One region of the Bacterioplanoides pacificum genome, then DNA from elsewhere that is predicted to be linked to it. Evidence: predicted binding sites of a transcription regulator. Region 1 holds the regulator's gene; each other region holds the start of a gene.

Region 1 (3,137 bases):
TTCGTCGTGTGGCAGGCTGTGCAGAATATGATCGATCTGGTCAAAGGTGTGGACCAGGTTGCGGGCATCGATACTGACGGCCACTTTCGATAACCGCTCTTCATGATGGGTTTCACGTACCAGATCGTTGAGCAGGCCGATGGGCAGATTGTCGATGCAATAAAAGCCCAGGTCTTCCAATACATGCAGAGCACTGGATTTACCCGATCCTGAGCGTCCGCTGATAACCACAAGGCGCATAAGCTTGTCCTTAACTTTTCGTCAGGTGTGTTAGGGAGTGTGTCAGTTATAGCAGATGTTTATGGCGTGCCGATGACTTTTGTCAGCTGGCCAGCAATGCCCGCTTAAATAACTGACTGGCGTCCGGAGCGTTGCGTAATGCCTGGCGGAAATCGGGTTCATTGAAATTTCTGGCCAGCATCGACAATACCTGAAGATGTTCTTCCGTTGCTTCTTCCGGTACCAGCAACGCAAACACCAGGTCGACCGGCTGGCGGTCGATGGCGTCAAAATCAATCGGTTGTTCCAGCCGTAATAACACGCCAAAGGCCTGTTCGCAGTTGGGCAGACGGCAGTGCGGAATGGCAATACCTTCACCGATACCTGTACTGCCGAGCCGCTCGCGGCCCAGCAGGCGCTCAAAAATATCGTCAGCGGCGCTGTCTTTCAGCTGCGCTGAAATAATCTGCCCGAGATATTCCAACAGTTTTTTCTTGCTGGAAATCGGTACATCAATTTCAGTGCGCTCGGCGCTCAGAATATCGGCGATGGTCATGGATCAACCTTCTTGGGTAATAATCAGTGGCCGTGTTGGCGGGCAACCATTTTTTCTTTGTGCTTCAGCACCTGGCGGTCCAGCTTGTCGATCATGGCATCAATGGCCGCGTACATGTCGTCGCTGTCAGCGCTGGCGTTCAGGTCGGCACCGCTGACATGAATGGTGGCTTCGGCGTGGTGACGTTCGTCTTTTTCCACGGTCAGAGTGACCTGAGCAGTGGTCACGTTATCAAAGTGACGGGTGATTTTGCCCATTTTTTCTTCCACGTGGGCTTGCATTGCTTCAGTGATTTCCACGTGGTGGCCACTAACATTAATTTGCATATCAGACTCCTTCTTTAATTTTGTCTGAGGTGTATCAACGGCTGATCAGATCAGCTGCTTGCGTTCGTTGGATGGTGGAATATGCATGGCTTCACGATATTTTGCCACCGTACGACGTGCGACTTTGATCCCCTTGTCACCCAGCATGGCGGCAATTTTATTGTCGCTTAACGGCTTGCGCTGGTTTTCTTCGGCGATCAGTTTTTTGATCATGGCACGGATCGCGGTGGACGAACATTCGCCACCGGTATCTGTGCTGACGTGGCTGGAGAAGAAATATTTCAGCTCAAAAATGCCACGTGGAGTGTGCATGTATTTTTGTGTGGTCACCCGGGAAATGGTGGACTCGTGCATGCCTACCGCCTCGGCGATGTCATGCAATACCAGCGGCTTCATTTTTTCTTCGCCTTCTTCGAAAAACTCGATCTGGTATTCGACAATTTTGGTCGCCACTTTCAGCAGGGTATCGTTACGGCTTTGCAGGCTTTTGATAAACCAGCGTGCTTCCTGCAGGTGATCTTTAATAAAGGTGTTGTCGGGGCTGTTATCCGAACGTTTTACCAGTGCCGCATAACTTTCGTTTACCCGCAAGCGGGGGGCAATGTCGGGGTTGAGTTCGACCCGCCATTCATCGCGGATATTGCGTACAATCACATCCGGCACAACGTACTCTGCCTGGTCGGGAGAGATGCCGGCACCGGGTTTCGGATTGAGTTCTTTAATCAGTCGCATCACCGACTTCAGGCTGTCTTCCTTCAGCTTGGTTTTGCGCATCAGGGTCGGATAATCTTTGCTGCCGAGCATATCGATATAGTCGCTGATCACCAGCTGGGCTTCTGTCAGCCACGGGGTTTCAGCGGGCAGCTGGGCCAGTTGCAATAACAGGCATTCTCGCAGGTCGCGGCAGAACACTCCGGCCGGATCAAACTGTTGCAGGCGTCGTAAGACGACTTTGACTTCGTCTTCTTCGACATCCAGTTCCGGATCGATGCTTTCCAGTACGTCTTCGATGCTGGTGTGCAGATAACCGTCGCTGTCGACGCCGTCGATAAACATCAGCGCGATTTCACGGTCGGTGTCCGACATCGGTGTCAGGTTGAGTTGCCACAATAAATGATCCTGCAGATCATCGGTGGTGGCATGGCGGGAATCGTAATCGAAGTCGTCGTCAGCCGGACCAGCGCTGGATGCCACGCCGGCGGTAGGCTGATAGGTGTCGTCCCAGTTGCTGTCGACCGGCAGGTCATCGGGCAGTTGCTGGTTGGATAAGTGATCCCCCAGCTCCTGGCTGTCGCTGCCCTGAACATCGTAATCGCTGTCGTTAGCCGTGCTGCTGTTATCGGCACTGGCGCTGTAGTCGTTCAGGCTATCGCTGTTGTGCTGGTCGTTGCTGTCGTTGTCAGAGGCGCGACTGTCCTGGTCGTTGCTGTAGTCGTTGCCTTCGCCCTGATCATTGCCGTCGCTGTAGTCGTCGCTGTCGTGCTCTTCATTTTCGAGCATTGGGTTGGAGTCGAGCGCTTCCTGAATTTCCTGTTGCAGATCCAGTGTCGACAGCTGTAACAAACGAATAGCTTGTTGCAGCTGTGGTGTCATGGTCAGCTGCTGACCCATCTTTAACTGGAGTGATGCTTTCATAAAGTGTCGATAGTCACGCGAATGTCAGGCCTCGTATGTGGCCAACCAATACTTTGCATTATAGGCAAAGCCCGTGCACTTGGAATCCCTGTTTTAACCGAGATGTCATAAATATTGCTTGTGAGCAACAAACCGGGCTGTTACTCACAACCGGAAATCATCACCCAGGTACACTTTGCGCACCTGTTCGTTGGCCAGGACTTCTTCGGCGTTGCCTTCAGCAATAATATGACCACCGCCGACGATATAGGCTTTTTCGCAGATCGCCAGGGTTTCCCGCACGTTGTGGTCGGTAATTAATACACCAATACCGCGATCCCGCAGCTGGCGAATGATGTCCATGATGTCAGACACAGAAATCGGGTCAACACCGGCGAAAGGTTCGTCGAGTAAAATAAAAG
Region 2 (3,137 bases), on a different contig from region 1:
CATAAACCGTATCACCATCAGCGTTCAGGGTTTCGCGATCATTGACCACCACAGCAACCGTCAGACGGCGGATGCGGCCTACCTGATGCTGTTTAAAACTCAACGTACGATCGACTTCATAGTTGCGTGTGGCTTCCGAGCGGCGGTTGACATTGGCACCAGCAGCGCCACCAGCACCCGTGGCCTGTTCAGGAGCGGCGGCGTCCTGTGGCGGCTGATTCGACAATGCTCCCGGAATACCGCCATTCTGCTTACCGCTGTTTTCTTCATCAATTAACTGCTCACTGCGCAGGGCAATTAAATCCGGGTTATACAGCTCTTCGGTTTGCTCCTGTACGGTAAAATCAATATCGGCCGAGACTTCGGCTTTGTAGTTTTCCTGACCCAGCACCGGACGCAGAATATTATTCACCGCCTGAGCCACAGAATCCTCAACTTTTTCGGTGTATTCCAGCTGTCTGGTGGCCAGCATTTCTTCGCTCTGTTCTTCGGCTTTAGACAACAGATTACCGTGCTGATCAACCACTGATACATCAGCCCGATCCATTTCCGCCACACTGGAAGCAACCAGGTTAACAATCGCCTCAACCTGATTTTTTGACAGTTCCCGGCCTGGGTATATTTCAACAAAGACCGATGCTCTGGGTTTGCGATGGTCGCGCACAAACACCGACTGTTTTGGCAGCGCTAAATGTACCCGGGCATTACGCACCGCTTTTACCGACGTAATCGTGCGCGATAATTCACCTTCTAAACCACGCCGATAACGGGCATTTTCAATAAACTGCGAGGTGCCTAATTTGCTGTCCTGATCAAGTACTTCCAGGCCCACGGTTTTATCATCGATCAGACTGGCTGATGCCAGCACCATGCGCGCGTCGTGCAGGTCACCGGCCTGCACCAGCAGAATCTGCGAGCCGGGATCAATTTCAAACGGAATACCTTCACGCTGCAGGACTTCAATAATATCCTGGGCGTTATGGTCCTGCAGACGGGTAATTAAGGGTTTATAAGTCGGATCCTGAGACCAGATCATAATGGCAATCGCCAGCGCAATCACCAGTGCCACACCGGCGATAACCCCGACCTGGCGGACGATGGTCAGTTTATTAAAACCACTCAGTACCGGATGAGCGCCGTCTTCCGGAGCGCTATTCTGAGCCGGTAAATCCGGATCGGTACTGGCCGGATTATCGCTGCCGGGCTGGGTTTGTGCCGGAACGTTTTCCATAGCTTAACCCCTGCTTACACCGGCATATTCATAACGTCTTTGTAAGCTTCAACCAGTTTATTACGCACCTGGGTCATCGCCTGAAAAGACACTGAAGATTTTTGCATAGCAATCATAACTTCCGGCAGATCCACTGATGGATCCCCCTGTTCAAAACGCTGCTGCAAATCACCGGAGGTTTTCTGATTTTCGTTGACGGTATTAATGGCATTGGTAAACATCTGCTGAAAATCCGGTGCACTGTTTTCCGTGCTGGCGGTTTTTTCCAGCCCGGAAACGGCCTGTGGCCGTACCTGATCCACCTGACTGGCCTGATTTTCGTGATTACTGCGGATCTGGTCTTTAACCTGACGCATCTGCATCAGTACGGCATTCACATCAACACGATTATTAACCATAACCCTTACCTCACTGCCCTGATGGGAAATCAACTATTTAATGACGCAGCTTTATAAAATAAACGTCATTTTTTTAACTCTTATTCGTTGATTGCAAACAGCTTGCCAAAAATCAGATTTTTATTGCCGGCCTTTTTCAGGCCAGCACCATAGTCTCAACATCAATACCCTCATCGCGCAGCCGCGCAACCTTATAACGCAGTGTCCGTGGGCTGATCCCCAGCCGGTCGGCGGCTTCTTTACGACTTGGTTCTTCTTTCAGGGCACGAACAATCAACTCAACTTCGCGGTTTTTCAGGTCGCTGCCAAGCTGCCCCTCATCCAGCGTCATCATTTCGGTGGTTGAGACATTATCGAGCTGACGGTTTTTAGGCACAGGTGTCAGAATAAAATCATTGGCCTGCAGTTGCGGGCCGGTCTGAATAATCAGCGCCCGTTGCATCGTGTTGTCCAGTTCACGGACATTCCCGGGCCACGGATGAGATAACAACTTCTGCTCAGCTTCGGGCAGCAGTTGTGGTACCGGACGCTTCATTTTTTGTGCATGATGGGCTAACAGCCGCATTGCTAGAGGCAGAATATCGTCACGCCGTTCACGCAGAGGCAACCATTGCAGAGGGAACACACTGAGGCGGTAATATAAGTCTTCCCGGAAATTACCGTCCGCCACATAGTCTGCCAGTTCACGGTTAGTGGTTGCGATAATACGCACATCCAGATCGATGACCTTTTTCCCACCCAAGCGCTCAACCTGACGTTCCTGCAATACGCGCAATAATTTTGCCTGCAGACCCATGTCCATTTCGGTAATTTCATCCAGCAATAAGGTGCCACCATCCGCCTGCTCGAATTTTCCCGGCATCGCATTATAGGCCCCGGTGAAGGCACCTTTTTCATAACCGAACAACATAGCTTCCAGCATATTCTCCGGAATGGCGGCACAGTTAATCGCTACAAACGGCTGGTTTTTCCGTTCCGATTGCTGATGAATATAACGCGCCAGTACTTCTTTACCGGTACCACTTTCACCACTGATTAATACCGTAGAGTCCGTTTGAGCGACGCGCTGTGCCAGCTGAAATAACTGCTGTGAAGCCACCGCCTCACATACCGGTTCAGAATCATTACCGCTGTCCGCACTGTGATTAAACGGTTTTAATAACGCATCCAGCTCGGCCAGTTCAAACGGCTTCATCAGATAATCATTCGCGCCACGCTGCATGGCTTTCACTGCCTGCCCCACATCGCCGTAGGCTGTCATCAATACCATGGGCAACCAGGGATGTGCCTGCTTAACGCTATCCAGCAACTCCAGGCCATCCATTCCCGGCATATTGATATCCGATAACACCAGATCGAGACTCTGCGCCTGCACCATAGCCATACCCTCAATACCGTTTGGTGCCTCTAATACCTCATGACCTTTAATCATCAGAGTGTCAACAATAGCCTCACGCAGCCGCGGATCATCTTCTACCACTAAAATACGCATATTTTTCTCCTCTGCC
Region 3 (3,137 bases), on a different contig from region 1:
CACTACGCTGTCTTGCTGTTGCTGGCCATTGACCAAAGGTGCCAGTGGTAATTGCAGCTGTGCCTGCCAGTGCGCGGCAAACTGGCTGAGTGCCAGTTCATGCCAGGCCGGAGCGATGACGGTAATTCCAAACGGCAACTCATCCATGCGCCGTTGCGCAGGTAACGCGATGGCGGATAAATTCGCCAGGTTAACAAAATTGGTATACCGCCCCAGCTGACTGTTTACTTCAACCGGAGCATCTTCAACCTGTTTCAGAGTCGGAAACAATGGAGTGGTTGGTACAAATAAGGCATCGACCTGGCTGAACTGCTGCTCAATTTTTCGTACCAGTTGCTGACGTTGATATTCGGCTTTAAAAGCATCCACGGCACTGCCATCACAGCCCGCCGTTATGATCTTTTTCACCGTATCGTTAATGCCCGGTAAGCTTTGTAATAAAAACTCACCTACCGCCGCATACCGTTCCGCTACCCAGGGGCCCTGATACAATAATTCCGCCAGCTGGAAAAACGGCGTAAAGTCGATTTCGGTTAAACGGTAACCGGCGGCGCGTGCCTGAGCGCAGGCTTTGTTATAGGCCAGTTGTTGTTGCTCATCACCAAACCACTCACTGGTTGCCGGAATACCTAACGTACGGATCGGGTTCTCGGCCACTGGCGGGCGAACACGACTGTATTCATCCTGTTCGTCATACACGGCCAGCAGCTGATAGATGTAACCGGCATCGGCATTATTCAGCGCAAACACGGATACACAATCAAGACTGCGGCATGCCGGTATCACACCACGGCAGCTGATTGCGCCCGGCGTCGCTTTTAAACCAACAATATGATTAAAGCCGGCAGGTACCCGCCCGGAGCCTGCGGTATCTGTACCTAAGGCAAACGCAACCTGACCACTGGCCAGCGCCACAGCAGAACCTGAGCTTGAGCCACCACTGATGTAGTCAGCATTAAACGGGTTTTTAACCGCACCATAAGGTGAACGGGTGCCGACCAGTCCGGTAGCAAACTGATCGAGATTGGTTTTACCGATAATAATGGCCCCGGCACGGCGTAATAAACTAACGGCAAAAGCATCCTGTTGTGGCGCAAATGAATATTCCGGGCAGGCAGCGGTGGTATTAAAGCCCATTACATTAATATTATCTTTTATTGCACAAGGAACACCGTATAACGGTAACGCTGACAGATCTCCCTGGTTTTGCTGTAATCGCTGCTGCAATTCATCCAGCTGTTGTTGCAGATTTGTTGCATCGGCCAGGCTGATCCAGCTGCTGCCGTATCGAATATTGCCATCCACCTGCTCGCTGTTTATTAACTGGTTTAGCAACCCGGTTAATAAATTCTGCGGGTTTCCCCCCTGGCGATAGGCATTCAGCCAGTCCTGTACCGACCAGCCCTGGGTGTTTAAAAGTTCCGTTGTCATTATTAGCTGCTCTTGTCACGTCCGCCGCTGCGGATCTGAATTCATACTTGTATACAAGTGACAAAGCGATGACCGTGCCAACCCGGAAAAATAATTATCCGGCCAGTCAGATTATTTAATTAAAGCCCGCCAGAATGGGCTTTCGGGAAATATTTTTTACAGAAAAGGGAGACATATTCACACCGGACAATAAAAAATGAGTGCACCGCAATAAAGCCCGGTGAAAAAAAAGTGAATTAAGACAGTGCGTGGCACACAACAATCAGGCACACAACAATCAGGCACACAACAATCCGGCATAAAAAAGCTGCGATAAATACGCAGCTTTATTATGAATCCACGATCGGCCCGCTTCAGCAGATATGCAGTTGCCAGCCGGCAGCCGCCAGATAATCCGCCTCCGAACGTAAGTCCCGCGCCGTCAGTGGATGTTGCTCCAGCCAGCCGGCGGGCAACGTCAATTGCAATTGTTGCTCCCTGACCCGCAATGCCGGCAGCGGCACATGATGCGCGCCACGGCTGTGATTCAGTAACACGGCCAGGCGTAATAATACTGCCAAACGCAACGCCGTTGGCCGACGACTGGCCGACACCGCCTCAAACACTTCGCTGGAAAACTTCCGCCGGTGACAACGCACCAGAGCACCAAGCGCAGCCTGGCCCTGACGGGTAAAGCCCAGCAGGTCGGAGTTCTGTAATAAATACGCTCCGTGTTTATGAAAGCCGGAATGAGCAATACTTAAACCAATTTCGTGCAGGGTTGCGGCCCAGCGCAACCAGTGTTTCCAGCTGGGGCCCATCTGCCAGTCAGCGGCGACCTGATCAAACAGTGCTTCCGCCATCTGCGCTACCCGCTCAGCCTGATCGGTATCGACATAAAAGCGTTGCGCCAGCGACTGCACCACCCGTTCACGCACATTTTCGTGGGTCGAGCGCCCAACCAGGTCCCACAACGCACCCTCACGCAAGGCACCATCGGAATACACCATCTGTTGCAGGCCAAAGGTTTCAAACACCGCCGTCAGAATCGCCAGACCACCAATAAACACCTGAGCACGCTCGGGTTTTACCCCGTCTAACTCAACGTCATCAATATGATTAAACTGCAGCATGCGATGCTGCAGGTGCTGCAAGCCCTCACGGCTGAGGCCATCCTGACTCCAGCCATTTTCCTGCACCGCCTGCTCCGCCGCGCGAATGGTACCGGAAGAGCCCACCGCACCGGTCCAGCCCAACTGCTTATAAGCCGCTTCGATATTCAGCAGCTCCTGACGCGCCGCAGCTACCGCTTCCTGAAAATGGGCTTCATTAATCACCCCGCCAGGAAAATAACGCTGGGTAAAAGACACACACCCCATGTGCAGGCTTTCCAGTGCTTTTGGCTCAAACCGTTCGCCGATAATAAACTCGGTGGAGCCACCACCAATGTCGACAACCAGGCGCTTGCCCTGATCATCGGCCAGTGCATGAGACACCCCCAGATAAATCAGCCGCGCTTCTTCACGCCCGGCAATCACTTCGATCGGATAGCCCAGAATGGCCTCCGCCCGCTCAATAAACTGCTGCCGATTACGCGCCGCCCGTAACGCATTGGTAGCCAGCACGCTGACACGGTCGGGGTTCATACCCTGAATACGCTGGGCAAACTCACGCAGACATTCCAGACCACGCTGTTGCGCCGCTTCCGATAACATTCCCTGATCGTC

What was found. The regulator sigma-54, encoded in region 1, starts transcription at its own class of promoters, with help from an activator protein. The targets are predictions, from matches to a motif close to TGGCACNNNNNTTGCTNT.
Region 2: a site for sigma-54 is predicted at 1,720-1,737, ahead of fliE (flagellar hook-basal body complex protein FliE). Genes of this name have one in related genera too.
Region 3: a site for sigma-54 is predicted at 1,494-1,511, ahead of atzF (allophanate hydrolase). Genes of this name have one in related genera too.

What each region holds. Positions count from the first base shown of each region.
Region 1 is NZ_JBHRYB010000016.1:64,212-67,348, forward strand. It holds gene rapZ (RNase adapter RapZ) at 1-240, opposite strand, end outside; gene ptsN (PTS IIA-like nitrogen regulatory protein PtsN) at 323-775, opposite strand; gene hpf (ribosome hibernation-promoting factor, HPF/YfiA family) at 799-1,101, opposite strand; gene ACFOMG_RS16230 (RNA polymerase factor sigma-54) at 1,147-2,736, opposite strand; gene lptB (LPS export ABC transporter ATP-binding protein) at 2,881-3,137, opposite strand, start outside.
Region 2 is NZ_JBHRYB010000015.1:83,656-86,792, reverse strand. It holds gene fliF (flagellar basal-body MS-ring/collar protein FliF) at 1-1,231, opposite strand, end outside; gene fliE (flagellar hook-basal body complex protein FliE) at 1,246-1,629, opposite strand; gene ACFOMG_RS15295 (sigma-54-dependent transcriptional regulator) at 1,766-3,121, opposite strand.
Region 3 is NZ_JBHRYB010000025.1:66,689-69,825, forward strand. It holds gene atzF (allophanate hydrolase) at 1-1,431, opposite strand, end outside; gene ppx (exopolyphosphatase) at 1,785-3,137, opposite strand, start outside.